3 regions of the Rhizobium sp. BK049 genome follow, and region 2 is predicted to be linked to each of the others. Evidence: riboswitches for the same ligand, from Rfam matches in the RefSeq annotation. Region 2 holds a riboswitch; each other region holds the start of a gene.

Region 1 (7,629 bases), on a different contig from region 2:
TGGCGGGCAAGCATCCGCATGCCGTCCCTACATCCTATGTATCGCGGCATCGCGGCCAATTTCATGCGGGGCGGTGAGACCGTTCTCGAGAATGCGGAGCACGGCAGCGAGACCGAGCGCAACTTCGAGAAGACGCCGATATTCTTTCTTCTGAACCGCGGTGAGAAGACGGGGCGGTGGAACCTGGCGAAAGGCGAGGGTCTCCACTATGGCGAGCTCCACCAATTTGCGCTTGCCGGCGGCACGGACCATGTGGTCAATCTTTTCGAGTTCCCGAAGGAAGTCGCGCTGCGCGGGCTCGGTTTCTCTCTGACGAGTGACGCTCGGGGCGGATTTTCAGATGATCAGCTGGCGATCATCGATGAACTGTTCCCAGCGCTGGGGCTTGCCGCTTACCGTGTCGCGGTTTCCAAGACCGCGACCGATATCCTCGCCGTCTATACCGGCGCCAGGACGAGCGCGCGCATCCTTGCCGGTGAAACCCGCAGGGGAATGGGCGGCTCCATCGACGCCGCCATCCTGCTTGCCGACCTCCGCAACTTCACGGCGCTGACCGAGGCCTATCAGCCGGGGGAGATCGTCGGCTTTCTCAACGAGCACTTCGAGCTGATCGACCGGCACGTCGAGGAAAATTCCGGCGAGATCCTCAAGTTCATGGGCGATAGCGTGCTGGCGATCTTTCCGACGGACGCCGAAGATCCGCAAATGTCTTGCAAGGCCGCATTGGCTTCGGCACAGAACCTGTTGAGGGCAAACGAGGAGCTCAATCGCGAACGGACCTTGAATGGTGGCCCCGATATCGGGATTGATGTCGTCTTGCATCTCGGCGAGGTTTTCTATGGAAATGTCGGCGCCCAAGGCCGGCTGGACTTCACCGTGATCGGCAGGGCGGTCAACGAGGCGTCGCGGCTCGAGAAGCTGTGCGGAACGCTTGAGCAGCCCCTGCTGCTGTCGGAAAGCTTCGCTGCGACCTGCGCTGTGCCCTGCGACTATCTCGGCGCTTTCGAGCTGCGCGGCGTCTCGAAGAGAGCCGACGTTTACAGGCTTGCCGGCGCCGCTTCTTAGGCTCGCTCAGATCTCGCCCGACACCTCGCGGCGGCGCCGGTCGAGTTCTTCGCTGTAGCGGCGCAGCGTGTGGCTTTCGCTGAGCTGTCCCACGACCTTGCGCTCGATCAGATTGTTGACGACGGCGAGCGCTTCGCTTTCGCTCTTGTCGAAGATCGCCGCCGCCTGTTTGGCATTCATCTGCGGCTGCAGGAAATCATTGCGATAGCGGATGAAATCGGCAAGCGTCTGCCCCTCGTCCTGAGCGTCGGTCGGGTTAGCGTAGATCTCCGGGACCAGTACGAGGCCAGCATATTTGTCGTTCTCGTCGACGAGAATGACGCGCTGGGTCGAGCCGATCGGAAAGGCCCTCTTGAAGTCTTCCAGCGAGATATCGGCCCTTGCCGTCTTCACGTCGGCGCGCATCAGCTTGTTCACGGTGAGATTGCGGATCCAGCCGACGTCGTGGGCGCTGCGGATGCTCTCGCCGCGCAGATGGAAACGCCATGTGGCGAAGGAGTAGCCGAAGGCCGAGCGCACGACGAGTGAGGAGGTGATGACGGCCGCAAGAACAAGTGCCGTGATCGGGAAATCGCCGGTGATTTCGAGCGCCAGAAAGGTCATCGTCAGCGGCCCGCCAATGACGGCGACCGCCAGGGAACTCATCCCGACCACAGCATAAATGACCGGCGTTAATGTCGCATCGGCAAAATAGGGGCCGCAATAAGCAAAGAGCTTGCCCAGCAGGGCGCCCATGAACAGCGAGGCGAAGAACAGACCACCCCTGAAGCCAGAACCGATCGAGATTGCCGAAGCCAGCGATTTCAGGAGAAAGAGACCGATCAGCGCCGGGATCGTCACGTCGCGGGACAAGTTGAGATGCAGCGCCCCGTGGCCGGCCGAAAGCACCTGCGGCGAGATCATCGCGAGAAGCCCGACGATGATGCCGCCGAGCGCCGGCCGAAAGGGCGGAGCGATCGAGCTTTTGCGCGCCACCTCCTCGATGAAGGCCACGCCCTGCATGAGGAGAATGCCAACGCCGGCGCAGAAGACGCCGAGCAGCAGCGCCGGGATATAATCGGCCGGCACGACCGAGCCGAAGCTGCCGATATCGATGGTGAAATCGCCCTCGGCAAGCAACCTTGCGATGAGGGTCGAAACGAGGGCGGAGACCACAACCGGGGTTAGCGATACGATGGTGTAGGTGCCGATGATCAGCTCGAAGGCGTAGAAGGCGCCCGTCAGCGGCGCGTTGAAGGCGGCGGCAATGGCGCCGGCCGCGCCGCAACCGACGAGGATGCGCAGGTCCGAGCGGCGCAGCTGCAGCTTCAGGCCGAATTTGGAGGCAATGCCGGCGGCGAGCTGGGTATAGCCGGCCTCCAGGCCGACGGAGGCGCCGAAGCCGTTGGAGATCAGGTTCTGTACGGCAACGATGATGCTATCGGTCAGGGAGAGGCGGCCGCCATGCAGAGCATTCGCCTCGATCGGGTCGACCATGGGTTTCTTGCGCCGTTTGGCGAGCACCAGGAACAGCAGGCCGAGCAGGGCGCCGCCGATGACGGGGGCGGTGAGCAGCAGCATCTTGTCATGGATTACCGACGCGCTCAGCCTTTCGCTGTCGGCGATGCCGAAAACAAGCTGGTGCAGCTGGTTGGAGACATAGCTCATGCCGGTCACGGCAAGCCCCGAGGCGATGCCGACGATGGCGCCGGCCAGCGAGAGGCCGACTTCGCTGCGGCGCGTCAGGGCGCGCAGTCGCCCCGGATCGAAGAAAACACGCAGCGCGCGCAGGCGGCGCCGATCCAATTTCATAAGCATGGCTAGACAACTAGGCGAGGAGAGGCCGGGTCAAGGGCGGAGGTGCAGTCGCCTTGCAACGCAATTGCGGCGAAAAGCCGACGGACACGTCGAATATTCATGACGTAAGCCACTGATAAAAGACGATATTTCCGGTACGGTCAGTGGTCTTGGCCGGCCTTTCGCGCAGTCCAGCGGGAAGGTGGTGGCGAAGGTCGGTTGACTTCACCCGCCAGCTTGCCTAACCATCTGAGGAATAACGGATGGTTCCGGATCGGCATTTCGCCTTCCGGATGAAAAGGGAATGTGACGGGGCGGACCCACATCGGGCGCCTTCATCGCAGCCGACCCCGCGACTGTAGAGCGGTCAGGGTCTTCCATCCGGCATCGAACCCCTTCCGGCCTAACCGCAATCGTGCAGGCGGGCGGGATGGGCGACATGCCGGAAAAGCCACTGGAAATGCATGGTGATCAACCGGGGTCGGACGCCTCTATCTCTACGAATCGTCCACCTTTTCACCGAGGCAGCCGGGAAGGCGAGGCAGATCCGCTGGCACGATCAGGGGCGACCGGGCTTCCGGTTCGCCCCCGATCGCCGCCGATAACCGCGAGCCAGGAGACCTGCCTTCCGTGCCGGGCGAACAGCCCAAACCTGGGCAAGAGACCCGCTGCCAGCACGGAGGTTGTTTTGGCTGAAAGAACGAATTCAACGCCGCCTCTGGTGGTGCGTATGAGAGGTGCCGGTTCGTCGCCTTCAGGTTATGTCTGCGTATTACGCGCCTTCCTTTCCTCCCTCATTCCTGTGCTTGTCACAGGAACCCGGCCACGGCGCGTCCGCGCCGTGATTAATTATGCTTTCTCAAGCAAAGTTTTGGCTACCGTGGCTCATAGAGTTAAAACTAGAACAAGCTGCAGCGGCACGCCTCCTCAGAGGAATATTCGGGCATGACCACCACGCTCATCCTCGGCGGGGCACGCTCCGGCAAATCCCGTTTCGCCGAAAATCTCGTTAGGGCAAGCGGCCTCGAGCGCCACTATCTCGCCACCGGCCGTGCCTGGGACGAGGAGATGCAGACGCGTATTGCCCAGCACAGGACCGATCGCGGCCCTTCCTGGATGACGCATGAGGAGCCGCTCGATCTTTTCGGCGTGCTTGCCGCCATCGATGGCGAGGGACGCATTGTGCTTGTCGATTGCCTGACGCTCTGGGTGACCAACCTGATGATGGCGGAGCGCGAGATGGCTGTGGAATTTGCCGCGCTCGCCGATTTCCTCCCCGGCGCCAAGGCGCAACTCGTCTTCGTTTCCAACGAGGTTGGTCTCGGGATCGTGCCTGACAATCGCATGGCGCGCGATTTTCGCGATCATGCCGGACGGCTGCACCAAATAATCGCGGCGAAGGCCGACGAGGTCTATTTCATCGCGGCCGGTCTGCCGCTGAAAATGAAGGGTTGAAGTTCCATGAACCAGCAGAAAATCCCCGCAACCGTCATCACCGGCTTCCTCGGCGCCGGCAAGACGACGATGATCCGCAACCTGCTCACCAATGCCGGCGGCAAAAAGATTGCGCTTATCATCAACGAGTTCGGCGATCTCGGTGTCGATGGCGAGGTCCTGAAGGGCTGCGGCGCGGAGAATTGCAGCGAGGACGACATTATCGAGCTCACCAATGGCTGCATCTGCTGCACCGTCGCCGACGATTTCATTCCAACGATGACGAAGCTCCTGGAGCGCGAACAGCGGCCCGACCATATCGTCATCGAAACCTCCGGCCTCGCCCTGCCGCAGCCGCTGGTCGCCGCCTTCAAGTGGCCCGATATTCGCACCCAGGTGACCGTCGACGGCGTCATTACGGTCGTCGACAGTGCGGCCGTTGCCGCCGGCCGTTTCGCCGACGACCATGATGCAGTCGAGGCGGCGCGCAGCGAGGACGACTCGCTCGATCATGAGAGCCCGATCGAGGAGCTGTTCGAAGACCAGCTCACATGCGCCGATCTCATCGTGCTCAACAAGACCGACCTGATCGATGGCGATGGCCTTGACCGCGTGAAGAGCGAAGTCGCCTCCCGCATTGCCCGCAAGCCGGTCATGATCGAAGCCAGGAATGGCGAGGTGCCGGCAGGCGTGCTGCTCGGCCTCGGCATCGGCACGGAAGACGATATCGCCAACCGCAAGTCCCATCACGAGCTGGAGCACGAGGAGGGGGCGCCACACGACCACGACGAATTCGAAAGCTTCGTTGTTGAACTCGGCGCTGTTTCCGATCCGACGGGCTTTGTCGAGAAGCTGAAGGGCATCATCGCCGAGCATGATGTGCTGCGCCTCAAAGGCTTCATCGACGTCTTGGGCAAGCCCATGCGCCTGCAACTGCAGGCCGTCGGCAGCCGCATCGACCAGTATTTCGACCGCGCCTGGGCAGCGGGCGAGGCGCGCCGCACGCGCCTCGTCGTCATCGGCTTGCATGAAATGAACGAGGACGCGGTACGCAAGGCGATCGAAGCGCTCGTTCAAGGATAATCGATGCATCTGCTTCTTGCCCAGAAGGGAACGATCAGCGACGGCGAGGAGGCGATCGACCTCGGCCAGTCGCCCGGCGATATCCTGTTTCTTTCGGCTGCCGACACCGAACTCGCCGCGATTGCTGCCGCCTATCACGAGTGTGAAGGGATGCCGCATTCGCTGAGGCTCGCGAATCTGATGAGCCTCAAGCATCCAATGTCGGTCGATACCTATGTCGAGCGAACGGCCCGGCACGCCAAGTTGATCGTCGTGCGTGCGCTCGGCGGCGCCAGCTATTTCCATTATGCGCTGGAGGCGCTGCACGCCGTTGCTGCCCGCAATGGCGTGAAAATTGCGGTATTGCCTGGCGATGCCAAGCCGGATGCCGGGCTGGTTCCTTTCTCCAATGTTGACCTCGACGATCTCAACGGGCTGTGGGCCTACCTGATCGAAGGCGGCGACACCAATGCGCGGGATTTTCTCGCCTATGCTTCGGCGATGCTGTCAGGGGCGGAGAAGCCGGCGCCGGCGGTGCCGCTGATGAAGGCGGGCATCTGGTGGCCGGGGCGAGGGGCGATCGGGGTCGAGGAGTGGCGGCGGGTCGTCGGTTCGCATGTCGCGCCAACGTCGTCCGTCAAGCGTGGGACACCAAGCTCGACAGAAGAGGTGGAATTCGAACCCACGTCCCCCATCGTCGCCATCAGCTTCTACCGTGCCCTGGTCCAGAGCGGCGAGACCGGGCCGCTCGAGGCGCTGATCGAGGCCCTGGCCGCGCTTGGCCTGCGGCCGCTGCCGGTCTTTGCCTACAGCCTAAAGGATCCCGTTTCGACAGGCGTTCTCGAGAGCGTGTTTTCGGCGTTGAAACCGGATGTCGTCATCAACACAACGGGCTTTGCGGTCTCCGCACCGGGCGCGGACCGGCAACCGACGGTGCTGGAGGCGGATGGCGCCATCGTGCTGCAGGCAATCCTGTCGGCTTCGTCGAGGGAGGCCTGGGTGGCTTCGTCGCAGGGTCTGTCGGCGCGCGACCTCGGCATGAATGTGGCGCTGCCTGAAGTCGATGGGCGAATATTGGCGCGGGCGGTGTCCTTCAAGACGGCGGCGCGTTACGACGCTGTTGTCGAGGCGAACATCGTCGCCAGCATGCCCGATGCCGGTCGGGTGCGCTACACGGCGGAACTGGCCGCCAACTGGGCGCGGCTGCGCGGGACGCCAGCCAATAGGAGGCGCATCGCTCTCGTGATGGCCAATTATCCAAACCGCGACGGCCGGCTCGGCAACGGCGTCGGGCTCGACACGCCGGCCGGCAGCATCGAGGTGCTTCGGGCAATGGCGGCCGCGGGTTATCCAGTCGCCGATCTTCCGGCCGATGGTGACGCGCTGATCCAGCATCTGATGGAGGGGCCGACCAATTCGGGACATGACGGCCGGCTTATCCGCGAGGCCCTTTCGCTCAGTCGCTACAAAGATTTCCTGGAATCGCTTCCCAAAAAGATTCAAGAGGAGGTGACGGCCCGCTGGGGCGAGCCAGAGAACGATCCCTATTTTCGCAATGGCGTCTTCGCCCTGCCTTTCGCCCGCTTCGGCGGTGTCCTGATCGGCATCCAGCCGGCGCGCGGCTACAATATCGATCCAAAGGACAGCTACCATTCGCCGGATCTCGTACCGCCGCATGGCTATATCGCGTTCTATGCTTTCCTGCGGCGCGAATATGGCGTCGATGCCGTCATTCACATGGGCAAGCATGGCAATCTTGAATGGCTGCCGGGTAAGGCGCTGGCGCTGTCGGAGACGTGCTACCCGGAAGCGATCCTTGGACCGCTGCCGCATCTTTATCCCTTTATCGTCAATGATCCGGGCGAGGGCACCCAGGCCAAGCGCCGCACCGCCGCAGTCGTCATCGATCACCTGACGCCGCCTTTGACGCGGGCCGAGAGCTATGGGCCGCTCAAGGATCTGGAGGCGCTGGTCGATGAATATTACGAAGCTTCGGGCGGCGATCCCCGCCGCATTCGGCTGCTCAGCCGCCAGATCCTCGATCTCGTCACCGATATCGGGCTGGATCGGGATGCGGGGATTGCGAAAGGCGAGAGCGAAGGTGAGGCGCTTAAGAAGCTCGACGCCTATCTTTGCGATCTGAAGGAGATGCAGATCCGTGATGGGCTGCATGTCTTCGGCGTGTCGCCGGAGGGGCGGTTGCTGACGGATCTCACCGTAGCGCTGGCGCGGGTACCGCGCGGGCTGGGAGAGGGTGGCGATGCGAGTTTGCAGCGGGCGATTGCGGGGGAT
Region 2 (7,629 bases):
CAGATGCGTCTGGCAACTTCGACCAGCAACACGTCGCCGCCCTTGTGGCCGACGAGATCGTTGACTTTTTTGAAGCCGTCGAGGTCGACGGAGAAGATCGTGACGTTGTCGTCCCATTCCTCGATCTCGGCCTCGCCGCTTCTGACCGGCCGTGAGAGGATTTTGCGCTCGAAGGCGTAGCGGTTCGGCAGCTTGGTCAGATGGTCGTGGGTTGCCGTCCAATCGGCCTTAGCCTGTTCGGTGGCGCGCAGCTCCATTTCCTTGCGCAGGTCGGCGATGCGCAGCACCGAATAGATGAAGCTCATCGCGCCAGCGATGCCGAGAGCCAGAACGAGCTTATCCGCCCCGTACTCGCCGAAACTGGTCATGAAGGAGACGAGGCGGTCGTCGAAGTGCAGCACCGTGCCGAGGATCCAGAGGGTTACTCCGAAAACCACAACCGACACGCATTGCCTTCCGGCCCTGCTTCGAAAAAACGCAGGCATTATCGCATTCTCCATCTCCACCCTCTGCCGGACTATCACGAAAATCTGAAATGTTCGTTGAAACCATAAGGCGAATTGTTGGAGGTGGCAGCCCGTCCGTTGCGGTGCTGTCCGGACCTCGGCTGCGCTACGGCGTTTCGCTGGTGCTGCTTGGAAGATTAGAGGATGTCCGGATTCAAGACGAGGGGAGCCCCACGAAAGAACGAGGGCGAGCGTGCTGTCGCATCGCTCGCCCTGTCTCGCTCTTCAGGCGGTGACGATCAGCAGCGGAACGCTGACGACCAGACCGACCATAACTAAGGTGAGCGTCACGACCCTCATCAAGCGCAGGCGCCGCGTACGCTCCCCACTCCAATCATATGCCATAGCTTCCGTCTCCTTGGGACAAGGAAGTAGTCCCGGTCAGACCGGTTCAATAGAGATGACGCGATTTGCTTGCGTAAGGCTGGATAGTATGAGGGATGTCTAATTCTCTAGAGGCGCAGCGACCAGCGCTGTCCATTGCTGGTCATCCGAACGACCACCAGCGGCTCGACATCGATGAGCCAGAAGGAGGGGAGGGGAGCCTGAAGCACATGCGCAATCGCTGTTCTTATAATCGATGCATGGGTGACGGCTATCACATGACCGCCGAGCGTGGATTGTTCATCCATCCAGCCGGCGACGCGCGTCCGCAGACCGAGAAAACTGTCGCCGCCATGTGGGGCGGCTTCCGGATCGCTCATCCAAGCCATGAGGTTCTCCGGCTCTTCGGTGCCGATTGCCGCAATCGGCCTGCCGGCCCAGCGGCCATTGTCGCAGTCGGCAAGCCGCTGTTCTATTTGAGCGTCGAGACCGAGGGCTGTAGCGGTCTGGCGGGCACGCAAAGCCGGGCTCGTGACGATCCGGTCGGCGCGAGGCAGGGCGGTCATCCGGCCGGCTTCTTCAGCGGCCTTGTCTTCCAGCGGCTCATCCAGCGGGAACAGGGCCTTGCGGCTCGCCGCCGTGGCGCCGTGACAGATCCAGGTGAGGCGGGTATTCACGGTTGTTCCGATCTTCGCAATATGGTGGGGACGACCCTTCGCCGGCGTCTCGAAGTTTCGTTGACAGTCTCTTCGGCGTCCAGATATAACCGTGCTGTTGCGGGTTTGGAAGCCGGTGGAAATCCGGCGCGGTCGCGCCACTGTGACCAGCGTTTCGAAGTTCTTTACGCTGGAAGTCAGACCCTGCCGCACAACACTCTTTCGACTGAACGCGTCATTCCGGAGGGATACATGTCTGACACCACTTTCGCGCCCGTTGCGGCACCGGCGCCAATCCCTGTAGGGGAAATCCTGCCCTGGGCGGTTTTCGGCGGCCTGCTGATGCTCATCGTTCTTTATTTCGTCGGCACCGAGGAAGGCGCGATGGCGCTGTTCAACGGCATGTATGTGCACGAATTCGTGCATGACGGCCGCCATCTGCTCGGCTTTCCCTGCCACTAAAGCGCATCGCGATCTTTCAGATTCGCTTTTCGCGCTTTAGGTCTTTGTTTACGCATGTCGTTATCGCAAAACCGCTGCACACTTTTGCGCGACATGCTTAGGGGGAATATTGACATGGTTGGAAAGCTTCTGCTTCGCGGCATGCTCGCGGGCCTGATTGCTGGTATCCTCGTTTTCGCTTTCGCCCATATCTTCGGCGAGCCGCTGGTCGATGCGGCAATCGCCTTCGAGGAGGCGAGCGCCCAGGCGGCGGGCGAAGCTACCGAACCTGAAATCGTCAGCCGGGCCACGCAGGCTGGTCTCGGCCTTTTCACCGGCGTCATGGCCTACAGTATCGCCGTCGGAGGGCTCTTTTCGCTCGCCTTCGCCTTGGTACATGGCCGCTTCAGCAGCCTCTCGGCGCGCGGCACCTCGGCCGTTATCGCCATTGCCGCCTTCGTGGCAGTGGTGTTTGTTCCCGGAATCAAATATCCGGCCAACCCCCCGGCGGTCGGCAATCCCGAAACGATCGGCGTCAGGACCGAGCTGTTCTTCCTGATGATTGTCGTTTCGCTCACCTCGCTGGTTGCCGCGGTCGCGCTGTCGCGCCGCCTTGGCGAGCGCTTCGGTCTCTGGAACGGCGCGATCATCGCCGGCATCGCCTATCTCGTCTTCATCGGCTTCGTGCTTTATCTGTTGCCGCCGATCAACGAGGTGCCCGAGAATTTCTCGGCGATGGTACTCTGGCGGTTCCGCACCACCTCGCTCGGCATGCATGCGATCCTTTGGGCAACGCTCGGTCTGGTTTTCGGAGCGCTGGCAGAAAGGGGTCTTGCCGCCAAGAGTGGACTGCGGTCGGCGTTCCGGTGATGCAGCATATTGGCAGGTTTGCTTTTCTCGGTCTCATCGCGAGCCTGTTGCCAATGTTTATCGGAAATGCTTTCGGCCATGGGAGCAGCTCTGGCGGCTCCGATACCGGGCTCGATATTCCGGCAATTTCCCACGGCGAGATGGCGATCATTTCGGAGTATCGCAGCAGCATCAGCATGCTGGCGTCACGGGCGGCCGATACGAACGAATCGTTCCGGCGTGTCCTGAACTACGCCGAAATCCAGTATTCCTATTGCCTCTGGGGTCGGATGCCCGGCAGCGTGACGGACGAGGAGAGCCCGTTCAACCAATGCGCCCATGCCTATCTCGCGGCGACGAAAGCCGTGCTGCTGGCGATGCGTGAGATGCCGCGGGAGGCAACCGCGGCGGGCGAAATCATCTCGGCCATCGACGCCGAGATGGCGGGTCGCGGGCTTGCCTTCATTACCTGCCAGTTCAGCGGCGAGGCATTCAATACCGCCAATATCGTCAAGCCGAGTTGGAGCAAGGTGCCGCTTCATCCTGCCAGCATGGCGTCCCTGACGGCGTTGGCCGCCATGTTGGGGCTTGCCATCCTGACGCTTCCCCGCCGCTTCCTGCGGCCGAAGGCTCAGTCGTCGGAATAGCGCTGCTCGCGCCACGGATCGCCATACATATGGTAGCCGTTCTTTTCCCAGAAGCCGGCCTCGTCGGCGGCGAGCAACTCGATGCGGCGCAGCCATTTGGCGCTTTTCCAGAAATAAAGATGCGGCACGACGAGGCGCATTGGGCCGCCGTGCTCCGGTGTCAGCGGCAGGCCGTCCCAGGAGGTCGCCAGGATCGCATCCTCGGCGGCGAAATCGGCGAGCGGCAGATTGGTGGTGTAGCCGTCATAGCTCGTCAGCATCACGTAGGCTGCTTCCGGGTTCGGCATGGCGCGATCGAGCAGATCCCGCGTCGAAACGCCTTTCCAGTTGTTGTCATAACGCGACCAAGTGGTGACGCAGTGGATGTCGCTCACCCCAGTGCTCTGCTCCATCGCCTGGAAATCGGCCCAGGTGAGGGTGAGAGGCGTTTCGACCAAACCACGCACTTCAAGCCGCCAGCTCTCGGTTGAAATGACCGGCTGCTGGCCGAGATCGAGCACCGGCCAATTCTTGACGAGGTGCTGGCCGGGCGGCAGGCGCTCGGTCTCGGGCCTGCTGATGCGCCCGGTCAGGAACTTGCCCTCTGACGCCCAGCGGCGCTTGGAGTTGGTGAGTTTGCTGTCGGCGGGCGTCTGGTCGTCGCTCATGAATGGGTTTCCTTGCGGTGCAGCAATAGGACATCCGTCCCTGCCGAGTGTCAAGTTCCGGTGAGCCCTTGGAAATCCTCGCTTGCCTCATTAAACTGAGCCGTCGGGCATGCCTTGCTGGGGAGTGAAGGCAGAAAGGGAGGAGCCGGATCTGTCTTCGAAATATCGTGCCATCGCGGCGCTGCTGCTGGTGCCGCTCGTCATCTTCGCCTTCTTCACCTATGGAAGCGCGATTGCGACGCGCGCCTATATGCAGGAGGCTTCCGCTCAGGCGGGAACGGCGCTGCGCCTCGCCGTCTCGGCGCTCAGCGGCCACCTCAACCGCTACGAGGCGCTTCCGGCGCTGATCGCCGATCACGACGATATCAAGGAACTGGTGAGCGCGCCCAACGATATGGCGCTGCGTGATGCGGCCAATCTCTATCTCAAGGAGATCAACGGGCTTTTAAAATCCTCCGACATCTATGTGGTGAAGCCGGACGGGGAGACGATCGCGGCGAGCAATTACGATGGACCGGGGAGCTTCGTCGGCCAGAATTTCAATTACCGGCCCTATTTCCAGGAGGCGATCGAAGGCCGGCAGGCGCGGTTTTACGCACTTGGCACCACATCGCTAAAGCGAGGATATTATTTTTCGGCTCCGATCAGGGTCGGTGCGGACATTCGCGGCGTCATCGTCTTCAAGGTCGATATCGACATGATCGAATCCTCCTGGAGCGGTGGCGAATACAAGATCTTCGTCTCCGATCCCGAGGGCATCATCTTCATGTCCGGCAGCCCGGAATGGCTCTATGGCGCGATCCTGCCGCTGACCGCCGATCGTATTGCCCGGACCGAGGCGTCGCGGCGATACGCCAATGCGAAGCTGACGGCGCTGCCGGTGACGCGCCATCGCTTCGAGCCGCATGATCTGATGACGCTTGCGAGTGATCGGGGCGCAAGCGAGTATCTGGTGCTGTCGCATTACATGCCGGCCGAGGACTGGACGGTGAATGTGCTGATGGAGACAAGCTCCATCCGCGCTCAGGCGCGCACCGCGCTTGTCGCCGTCTTTCTCATCCTTTGCATCGCCGGCCTTGCTGTCGCGGTCATTCGCCAGCGGCGGGCGCGACTTGCCGAGCGCATGCAGATGCAGGCCGAAGCGCGGGGTGAGCTCGAGCGGCGGGTGGAGGAGCGCACGGCGGATCTTGCCCGCGTCAATAGCCGCATCGAGGAGGAGATCGCCGAGCGGCGGTTGACCGAGCAGCAGCTTCGCCAGACCCAGGCCGATCTCATCCAGGCGGGCAAACTCGCTGGGCTCGGGCAGATGTCGGCTGCCCTTTCGCATGAATTCAATCAGCCGCTCGCCGCCGCCAAGACCTATACGGACAGTGCCTCGGTGCTGATCGATCGAGGCCGGACGGAGGAGGCGCGCGACAATATAAGGCGGATCGGCGGGTTGATCGACCGCATGGCCGCGATCAGTCGGCACCTGCGCAATTTTGCCCGCAAGCCGAACGAGAAGCTCGGGCCCGTTTCACTCGACGAGGCGATGCGCGATACACTCGAGATCATCGCCTGGCGGCTGAAGGCGGCGGACGCCGAGCTCCGGCTCGATCTCGGAACGCAGCCGCCGGTGGTGCGCGCCGGCTCGGTGCGGCTGCAGCAGGTGCTGGTGAATGTGATCTCCAACGCGGCCGATGCGGTGGAGGGGTTGGATGACAGGCGCATTGAGGTTTCGGCCTTCGAGGAGGCCGGCAAGGTGGTGCTGACGGTGCGCGATCACGGACCCGGCGTGTCGGCGGCGATCGCCGAGCGCATCTTCGATCCCTTCTTCACGACCAAGGGTGTCGGCAAGGGGCTCGGCTTGGGGCTTTCGATCTCCTACAACATCGTCAAGGATTTCGGCGGCAGCCTGACGGCTGCCAATCATTCCGAAGGGGGCGCGGTGTTCCGCATCGAGCTGCAATCGGCGGCAGGGCTGATTCCGGAGGCGGCTGAATGAATGATGCGAAGATCCTGCTCGTCGACGACGAGGAAGAATTGCGCCGCTCGACTGCGCAGGCGCTGGAACTCTCCGGCTTCAGCGTCGAGACCTTTTCGAGCGGCGAACATGTGCTGGAGCTGATTGGCTACAGTTTTCCCGGCGTCGTCGTCAGCGATATCCGAATGCCCGGCATTGATGGCATGACTTTGATGCAGAAGATCCGTGAGATCGATCAGGAGGTGCCCGTGATCCTCGTCACCGGCCACGGCGATGTACAGCTCGCGGTCAAGGCGATGCGCGAAGGCGCCTATGATTTCATCGAGAAGCCGTTCACGCCTGAAATGCTCGCCGGCGTCATTCGCCGAGCGATGGAGCGGCGCGGGCTGGTGCTCGAAAACCGACTGCTGAAGGCGGTTGCCGGCAAACGCGACGACATCGAGGCGCGGCTGCCGGGGCGCACGCAGGTGATGGTGGATCTGCGCTATCGCATCCGCGCGATCGGCGCCAGCGATGCCGATACGCTGATCGTCGGTGATACCGGGGCGGGCAAGGAGGTCGTGGCCCGCGCACTTCACGATATCAGTGCCCGGGCGAGCCGGCCGTTCATTGCGATCAATTGTGCCGCGCTGCCGGCGAACCTCATCGAAAGCGAGCTCTTCGGCCATGAGGCCGGCGCCTTTCCCGGCGCCGTCAGGCCGCGTTACGGCAAGTTCGAACATGGCCGCGGCGGCACCATCCTGCTCGACGAGATCGGCTCTATGCCCTTCGACCTGCAGGCGAAGTTCTTGCGGGTGCTGCAGGAGCGGGTGATCTCCAGGCTCGGATCGAACGAGGTCGTGCCGCTCGACGTGCGCTTCATCGCGACGAGCAAAGTCGACCTAGAGGCGGAGGTAGCCGCTGGCCGCTTTCGCGCCGATCTGTTTTACCGACTGAACGTCGCGACGCTGCATGTGCCGTCGCTGTCGCAGCGGCGGGCGGACATTCCGCTGCTTTTTCTGCAGTTGGTGCGGGAAGCGGCTGCCCGCTACGGCCGCGACGAGGTGGCCGTGCCGCCGGAGGTGATCTCCGACATCGCCCAGCGCGACTGGCCCGGCAATGTGCGTGAGTTGAGGAATGCCGCCGACCGTCTGGTTCTGGGTCTCGACAATGGCGGACGGCATACCGAGGAGGCAATCGGACTTGCAGAGCGGGTCGCCGAATTCGAGCGAGGGATTATCGCCAGCGCGCTCGTGGCGCATGGCGGCAGCCTCAGGCCTGTTTATGAATCCCTCGGCATCTCCCGCAAGACCCTTTACGAAAAGATGCAGAAATACGGCCTCGACAAGCGGATGCTGACTACCGAAAGCTGATCCTCGTTTGCGTCGTGCATTCTCCGGGACAATGGTGCTCCAGCCCCGGAACGTTGCGCGTTGGGTGGAAATCCACCCATCGCCTATGCCGTTTGTTTCCAAATCGACCCATGCTGCATTGCACCGCCGCAGAATCATCTTGCGGAAGCGACGGTAATGATTGCGGCGCGATTTCTCTCGGCGGCAAATAGGTCATCCCCGGCACGGAGGATGTGTCGGCGGGGTTGCTGTTTCATCAGGGAGG
Region 3 (7,629 bases), on a different contig from region 2:
GAAAAGCAAAGACATCGACAGGCTCTCCGAGCCCGCGCAACGGGAAGGTGCCGAGACTGTCCATGTCTTTGGCGCAGCCCGCCATTTCGACGAAGGCCCGCGACAAGAGCACCGGCCGCTTGACCTCCTTGGTCAGGCTTTCCAGCCTCGAGGCGACATTGACCGCCGGGCCGATGACGGTGAAATCCAGCCGCCGGCGCGAGCCGATATTGCCGTACATGACATCGCCGACATGCACACCGACGCCGTAGCGCAGCGGTTCCCGTCCCGTGCGCAGGTGCTCCTCGTTCAGCTCGGCCATCGACGCCTGCCCTTCGCGGATCGCCTGCAGCAGATCGAGGCAGGCCGTCTCCTTGGCTAGCGGGAAGATCGCCAGCAGCCCGTCTCCCATGAACTTCAGGATTTCCCCGCCATGTCGTTCGATCGGATCCGACATGGCGTCGAAATAATCGTTCAGCAGGTGGATGACGTCATCACGCGGCCAGAGATCGGAGATCGCCGTGAAATCGCGCAGATCGCAGATCATGATGGCCGCGCCGACGGTCGCGCCGCTGCCGCGGGTCGTGACACCTGACAGGATATGCTCGCTCGCGTGCGGTCCCACATAGGTCTGCAGCAGCGTGCGTGCCATGATGTTCTTCAGCCTGATCTCGCTGACCAGGGTCAGCGCCGGCAGGAGATCGCGCAGGAAATCGGTATGCTCGCCCGTAAAACCACCCGGCCGAGATGTGGAAAATGTCACGACGTGACGTTTTCCGAAAGTATGCTCGATCGGCCAGGCGATGTATTCCGTGAGGCCGTCGTCGCGCAATTCCTGAAAGAGACTATCTTCGTCGTCTTCGGCTGCACCTTCCAACTGTTTGCGAAACTCCTCCGCACCCTGATGGATCGCGTTAACCGGGCTCTTCAAGAATTCCGGCGTGGTTTCGACACCATAGGCGAATGTGTCGATTTTCGCTTCCGCCATGCCCTCTTTCCAAAGGATGCGGGCGCCGATCCATTGCGGATGGTTAGTCCTGAAATGCAGCGTCGCGCGCGCCACCGGCACCCCCGCTGCCAAAAGCTTCTCGCACATTGCCACCAGGATGTTGTCGATGAAGCGCTCGCCGCGCGTCTCGTTCACCAGCCAGTCGAGGATCCGCCTCCGGCGGATCGGCCAGACGCCGTCATCCGTTTCAACGGCAGCCCCGGCCTTGTTCAAAAAAGAGGACATCGAAACCCCACTACGCCGCATCACCGACGAACACCGAATTCATTTTCCGTGAATGTGGTCGATGGCGAAGCAAATGATAAGGGGAGACTGCAATTAAGTCTCAGAAATCCCAGTCCTCGTCTTCGGTGGCCACGGCCTTGCCGATGACATAGGAGGACCCCGAGCCGGAGAAGAAGTCGTGGTTCTCGTCGGCATTCGGCGACAGCGCCGACAAGATCGCCGGATTGACCTTGCAGGCTTCGGCCGGAAACAGTGCTTCGTAGCCGAGGTTCATCAGCGCCTTGTTGGCATTGTAGTGGAGGAACTTCTTGACGTCCTCGCTCAGTCCGACTCCGTCATAGAGCGCTTCGGTATATCTCGCCTCGTTATCGTAGAGGTCGAGCAGCAGGTCGAAGGCGAAATCTTTGATCTCCTGACGGCGCTCTTCGGAAAGCCGTTCCAGCCCGCGCTGAAATTTGTAACCAATATAATAGCCGTGCACCGCCTCGTCCCGGATGATGAGCCGGATCATATCGGCCGTGTTGGTGAGTTTGGCGCGGCTCGACCAGTACATCGGCAGATAGAAGCCGGAATAGAACAGAAAACTTTCCAGGAAGACGCTGGCGACCTTCTTCTTCAAGGGGTCGCCGGAGGCATATTGCTCCATGACTAGCGCTGATTTGCGCTGGAGAAATTCATTCTCCTCGGACCAGCGATAGGCATCATCGACATCAGGCGTCGAGCACAGCGTAGAGAAGATCGAGGAATAGGAACGGGCATGCACCGCTTCCATGAAGGAGATGTTGGAAAGCACTGCCTCCTCATGCGGCGTCGCCGCATCCTCCATCAACCTGATGGAGCCGACTCCGTTCTGTATCGTGTCGAGCAGCGTCAATCCGGTGAAGACCCGAATGGTCAGCTGCTGCTCGGCCGCCGTCAGCGTCGCCCAGGAAGGGATGTCGTTCGACAGCGGCACCTTTTCCGGCAGCCAGAAATTGCCGGTGAGGCGATTCCAGACCTCGAGATCCTTGTCGTCCTCGATGCGATTCCAGTTGATGGCGCGCACGCGCGAGGCTGGCTTGAGTTGTATGTTCATAAGGTGGTCCTCTTGAGGAATGTATCCGGATTTGCCCCTCATCCGCCTGCCGGCACCTTCTCCCCGCTTGCGGGGCGAAGGGGGTATGCCGCACCCTTATCCGTCTTTATTGCCGGCTCGTGTGGCGAGTCCCCTCTCCCCGTCAGAACGGGGAGAGGGTTAGGGTGAGGGGCAGTGCTCACAAGCGAAATCAAATCACAACGTACACGACACACACCCCTGCACTTCCGTACCCGAAAGGGCCATCTGGCGAAGGCGGATGTAGTAGATCGTCTTGATGCCCTTCTTCCAGGCGTAAATCTGCGCCCTATTGATGTCGCGCGTCGTCGCCGTATCACGGAAGAACAGGGTCAGCGACAGGCCTTGGTCGACATGCTGGGTTGCTGCCGCATAGGTGTCGATGATCTTCTCCGGCCCGATCTCGTAGGCGTCCTGATAGTAGTCGAGATTGTCATTGGTCATGAACGGCGCCGGATAATAGACGCGGCCGATCTTTCCTTCCTTGCGGATCTCGATCTTCGAGACGATCGGATGGATCGAGGAAGTCGAGTGGTTGATATAGGAGATCGAGCCCGTCGGCGGCACCGCCTGCAGGTTCTGGTTATAGAGGCCTGAGGCCATCACCGCCTTTTTCAGCGCCACCCAGTCTTGCTGTGTCGGAATATGGATGCCCGATTTGTCGAACAACGCCTGCACCTTTTCGGTGGCCGGCTTCCATTCCTGCTCGGTATATTTGTCGAAATAGTCACCTGAAGCGTATTTCGAATTCTCGAACCCCTTGAAGCTCACACCACGCTCGACCGCCAGACGATTGGAGGCACGCAGCGCGTGATAGGTCACCGCATAGAAATAGATGTTGGTGAAATCGACGCCTTCCTCAGAGCCATAGAAGATGCGTTCGCGGGCGAGGTATCCGTGCAGGTTCATCTGCCCGAGGCCGATCGCATGGCTCTCGTCATTGCCTTTCTCGATCGAAGGAACCGAGGAGATATTGCTCATATCGGACACCGCTGTCAGCGCCCGGATCGAGGTCTCGATCGTCTTGCCGAAGTCGGTCGAATCCATCGCCGCAGCAATGTTCAGCGAGCCGAGATTGCAGGAAATATCCCTGCCGAGATGCTTGTAGGAAAGGTCGTCATGATAGTCGCTCGCCTCGCTCACCTGCAGTATCTCCGAGCAGAGGTTGCTCATGGAGATGCGCCCGGCAATCGGGTTCGAGCGGTTCACCGTGTCCTCGAACATGATGTAAGGGTAGCCGCTTTCGAACTGGATTTCGGCGATGACCTGGAAGAATTCGCGCGCCTTGATCTTCTTCTTCGAGATGCGGGCGTCCGCCACCATTTCCCGGTACTTCTCCGTCACCGAAATCTCGGTGAAAGGCACGCCGTAGACCCGTTCCACGTCGTAGGGCGAGAACAGGTACATGTCCTCATTGTTCTTGGCGAGTTCGAAGGTGATGTCGGGCACGACAACGCCGAGCGACAGCGTCTTGATGCGGATTTTCTCATCGGCGTTTTCACGTTTGGTGTCGAGAAAGCGCATGATATCGGGATGATGGGCGTTCAGATAAACCGCACCCGCCCCCTGCCGCGCACCGAGCTGATTGGCATAGGAGAAGCTGTCTTCCAGGAGCTTCATGACGGGGATGATGCCGGAGGACTGGTTTTCGATCTGCTTGATCGGCGCGCCCGCCTCGCGGATATTGGTCAGCGACAGGGCCACGCCGCCGCCGCGTTTCGACAACTGCAGCGCCGAATTGATCGACCGGCCGATCGATTCCATGTTGTCCTCGACGCGCAGCAGGAAACAGGAAACGAGTTCGCCGCGCTGCTTCTTGCCGGCATTGAGGAAGGTGGGCGTTGCCGGCTGGAAGCGGCCGGAAATGATCTCGTCGACTATGTCGCGAGCAAGGGCCTCATCGCCGCGCGCCAAAGCCAGCGCCACCATGCAGATGCGGTCTTCGTAGCGCTCGAGATAGCGCTTTCCGTCGAAGGTCTTCAGCGTATAGCTGGTGTAATATTTGAAAGCCCCGAGGAAGGTAGGAAACCGGAATTTCTTGGCATAGGCCTGATCGAACAGGTCGCGGACGAAATTGAAGGAATACTGGTCGAGAACCTCCTGCTCGTAATAGCCCTCCGCGACGAGGTAATCGAGCTTTTCCCGAAGATTGTGAAAGAACACGGTGTTCTGGTTCACATGCTGCAGGAAATATTGCTTGGCCGCCACGCGATCCTTGTCGAGCTGGATCTTTCCCTCGTCGTCGTAGAGGTTCAGCATCGCGTTCAGTGCATGATAGTCGAGTGTTTCGGCCGCTTTCAGCGGTTTTGCGCCCGCGTCCCGCGTCAGATTTGTTCCCGTGTCCAAAATCGTCCCATCCCGTCTTTGACGTTGGCGATATCATCGGCAGTTCCCAGGAGCTCGAACCTGTAGAGGTACGGCACCTGGCACTTCTTCGAGATGACATCGCCGGCGAGCCCATAGGTCTCGCCGAAATTGCTGTTGCCCGCAGCAATCACGCCGCGGATGTTGGAGCGGTTTTCCGCCTCGTTGAGGAAGCGGATCACCTGCTTGGGCACGGCCCCTTTACCACCGTTTCCGCAATAGGTAGGCGAGATCAGCACATAGGGTTCGCGAATGTGGATGGCCTCAGCGCCGAGGGGGATGCGCGCCGCGCGCAATCCCAGCTTCTCGACGAAACGATGGGTGTTCCCGGATCGGCTGGAATAATAGACGATCAGCCCCACCGCTTTTCTCCGGTCAGGAGAGTGCGCTGATCATGTCGGGGCGGAAGCCCGCCCAATGCTGCTCGCCGGCAACGACGACCGGAACCTGCATGTAGCCCATGCCACGCACGCGATCGAGCGCTTCGGCATCCTCGGAAATATCGACGATCTCATAATCCACGCCCAGGCGATCGAGGGCGCGGTAAGTGGCCGTGCATTGGACACAGGCCGGCTTGCTGTAAACGGTAACGCTCATCATGTTCCTCGTGAAGTCAATGAATTCAGGACGCAGGACTGGGATCGGGCGCCATGCGGCGTCCGGGGAAATGCTTGATAGTGATCTGGCAAGGTTGGCGCTTTAAACGCCTGACTTGGTCCCTCGCAGGATGTGCGCGGGCGCCGGCCTTGATGCTCTCGACATGACTTCAAACCCCGAAGTGCTCATGCGGTCGTTCGGGGCAGCGCAACAGCGCGGATCATTCCGCTGCATGCACGCGACCTTCCGGACACCCCGCCCGTGGACGTTTCATTCAAGGCAGGTCTCCTGGCTCACGGGTCGAAGCACCTGCCCAGCCTTCCCGAGGCATCATGCCCCAGTGACCCGAAATCGGACAGTTGCTCTCCGCTCACAGTTGCGGGGGCAGCTCCGGCCTTGTCCCACCCTCATGGCGAGACGCACCGTATTCCCGTCTTAGCCCGCGATCCTCACGAATCGAAGGAACCTTGAACACTAGATATAGTACGCGAATCGAAATTCACGTCAACGGATGGTTTGTGCGTTGCGTTACGGTAGGTTTGAAATCACTGCGTTCCTGTGAAAAACATGGATAATGAAGGCTTAAACAAAACGAACTGTGGAGAAGGCCTGAACGACGAGAGCCGGCCTGTAGCCGGCTCTGCGGTTTTCGATTCCGGATCGGCCCTAATCGGCGCTCCGAAGAGGAAAGGATTTATTCCTCTACGCGGAGCAGCCTGAGCGCGTTGATCGTAACCAGCACGGTGGCTCCGGTATCGGCGAGAATCGCCGGCCAGAGCCCGGTGATTCCGATGATCGTGGTCACCAGGAAGACAGCCTTCAGCCCGAGTGCAATGGTGATATTCTCGAGGATATTGCGCATCGTCCGCTGCGAAAGCGCGATCATTCGCGCCACGTCGCCAACGCGCCCGTGCAGCACGGCGGCATCGGCCGTCTCCAGCGCCACATCGGTGCCGCCGCCCATGGCGATGCCGATATCGGCGGCGGCGAGCGCCGGCGCGTCGTTGATGCCGTCGCCGACCTTGGCGACTATGAAGCCCTTGCGCTTCAATTCGCCGACGACCCGCTGCTTGTCCTCGGGCATCATCTCGCCCCGCCAGTCGATGCCGAGCATGTCTGCGACGGCTGCCGCCGTCCGCTTGTTGTCGCCGGTCAGCATCATCGCCTTGACACCGGCCAATTTGAGCGCCGAGAGCCCGGCCGCGGCGTCCTCGCGCGGCTCGTCGCGCATGGCGATCAGGCCGGACGCAGCGCCATTGACGAGCAGCACCGACACGCTCTTGCCCTCATCATTGAGCCCTGCAATACGCGCCTCCTGTTTCGCGTCAAGTGCCCCCCGCTCGCGGGCGGCGGGCGGCGACAAGAGATCAACTGCCTCGCCGCCGATTTTGCCGGTGACACCCTTGCCCGGCAGCGCTTCCAGCTCGAAGGCGGGTGGCACGGGCACGCCGTCCGCCTTGGCGCGGTGAAGAATCGCCTGTGCCAGCGGATGGCTGGAGCCCTGCTCGAGCACCGCCGCGCGCGACAGGAGCTGCGCCTCACCCAATCCAAAGGAAAGGATGTCGGTCACCCGAGGCTTGCCTTCCGTCAGCGTGCCCGTCTTGTCGAAGGCGACCATCGTCACCTTGCCGAGCGTCTCCAGGACCGCACCGCCCTTCATCAGCAGCCCGCGCCTCGCGCCCGCCGACAGCGAAGCCGCGATCGCCGCCGGCGTCGAGATGACGAGGGCGCAAGGGCAGCCGATCAGCAGGATGGCAAGACCCTTGTAGATCCACTCACTCCACGCGCCGCCGAAGAACGGCGGCGGAACGACCGCGACCAGCGCGGCAACGACGACCACACCCGGCGTGTAGTAGCGCGAAAACCGCTTGATGAAGCGCTCCGTCGGCGCCTTCGATTCCTGCGCTTCTTCCACCAGCTTGACGACGCGGGCGATAGTATTGTCGGCAGCAGCCGCCGTGACGCGAACCCTCAGCACCGCATCGCCATTGACCGTACCGGCATAGACCACGGCGTCGACGCCCTTGCGCACCGGCGTGCTCTCGCCCGTCACCGGAGCCTCGTCGATCGCGCTCTCGCCTGATGCGATGACGCCGTCGGCAGAGATGCGATCGCCGGGGCGAACCATGATAACCGTGCCGACGGCAAGGCTTTCAGCCGGCACCTCTCGCATCTGCCCATTGTCTTCGAGCAGCGCGGTCTTCGGCACCAGGGCCGTCAGCGACTGTATGCTTTCACGCGCCTTGCCCGCCGCCACGCCTTCGAGCAACTCGCCGACGAGAAACAGGAATACGACCGTTGCCGCTTCCTCGCCGGCATTGATGATAACAGCGCCGACGGCGGCGATCGTCATCAGCATCTC

Evidence for each region. Region 2 has a riboswitch for cobalamin ahead of FHT70_RS03435 (CbtB domain-containing protein). Riboswitches for the same ligand answer to the same signal wherever they lie in the genome.
Region 1: it holds a riboswitch for cobalamin, as region 2 does, so the genes downstream of both, cobU (bifunctional adenosylcobinamide kinase/adenosylcobinamide-phosphate guanylyltransferase) here and FHT70_RS03435 (CbtB domain-containing protein) in region 2, are expected to answer to the same signal.
Region 3: it holds a riboswitch for cobalamin, as region 2 does, so the genes downstream of both, nrdH (glutaredoxin-like protein NrdH) here and FHT70_RS03435 (CbtB domain-containing protein) in region 2, are expected to answer to the same signal.

What each region holds. Positions count from the first base shown of each region.
Region 1 covers NZ_JACHYV010000020.1:52,479-60,107, reverse strand. The annotation lists gene FHT70_RS20325 (adenylate/guanylate cyclase domain-containing protein) at 1-1,065, shown strand, start outside; gene FHT70_RS20320 (chloride channel protein) at 1,072-2,862, opposite strand; cobalamin riboswitch at 3,089-3,485, shown strand; gene cobU (bifunctional adenosylcobinamide kinase/adenosylcobinamide-phosphate guanylyltransferase) at 3,787-4,296, shown strand; gene cobW (cobalamin biosynthesis protein CobW) at 4,303-5,358, shown strand; gene cobN (cobaltochelatase subunit CobN) at 5,362-7,629, shown strand, end outside.
Region 2 covers NZ_JACHYV010000002.1:315,428-323,056, forward strand. The annotation lists gene FHT70_RS03425 (bifunctional diguanylate cyclase/phosphodiesterase) at 1-485, opposite strand, end outside; gene FHT70_RS03430 (histidine phosphatase family protein) at 959-1,507, opposite strand; cobalamin riboswitch at 1,564-1,713, shown strand; gene FHT70_RS03435 (CbtB domain-containing protein) at 1,739-1,948, shown strand; gene FHT70_RS03440 (CbtA family protein) at 2,063-2,797, shown strand; gene FHT70_RS03445 (hypothetical protein) at 2,851-3,423, shown strand; gene FHT70_RS03450 (sulfite oxidase-like oxidoreductase) at 3,408-4,070, opposite strand; gene FHT70_RS03455 (sensor histidine kinase) at 4,180-6,054, shown strand; gene FHT70_RS03460 (sigma-54 dependent transcriptional regulator) at 6,051-7,385, shown strand.
Region 3 covers NZ_JACHYV010000042.1:3,875-11,503, forward strand. The annotation lists gene FHT70_RS28425 (adenylate/guanylate cyclase domain-containing protein) at 1-1,213, opposite strand, end outside; gene nrdF (class 1b ribonucleoside-diphosphate reductase subunit beta) at 1,314-2,288, opposite strand; gene nrdE (class 1b ribonucleoside-diphosphate reductase subunit alpha) at 2,484-4,652, opposite strand; gene nrdI (class Ib ribonucleoside-diphosphate reductase assembly flavoprotein NrdI) at 4,631-5,032, opposite strand; gene nrdH (glutaredoxin-like protein NrdH) at 5,046-5,267, opposite strand; cobalamin riboswitch at 5,528-5,752, opposite strand; gene FHT70_RS28450 (heavy metal translocating P-type ATPase) at 5,962-7,629, opposite strand, start outside.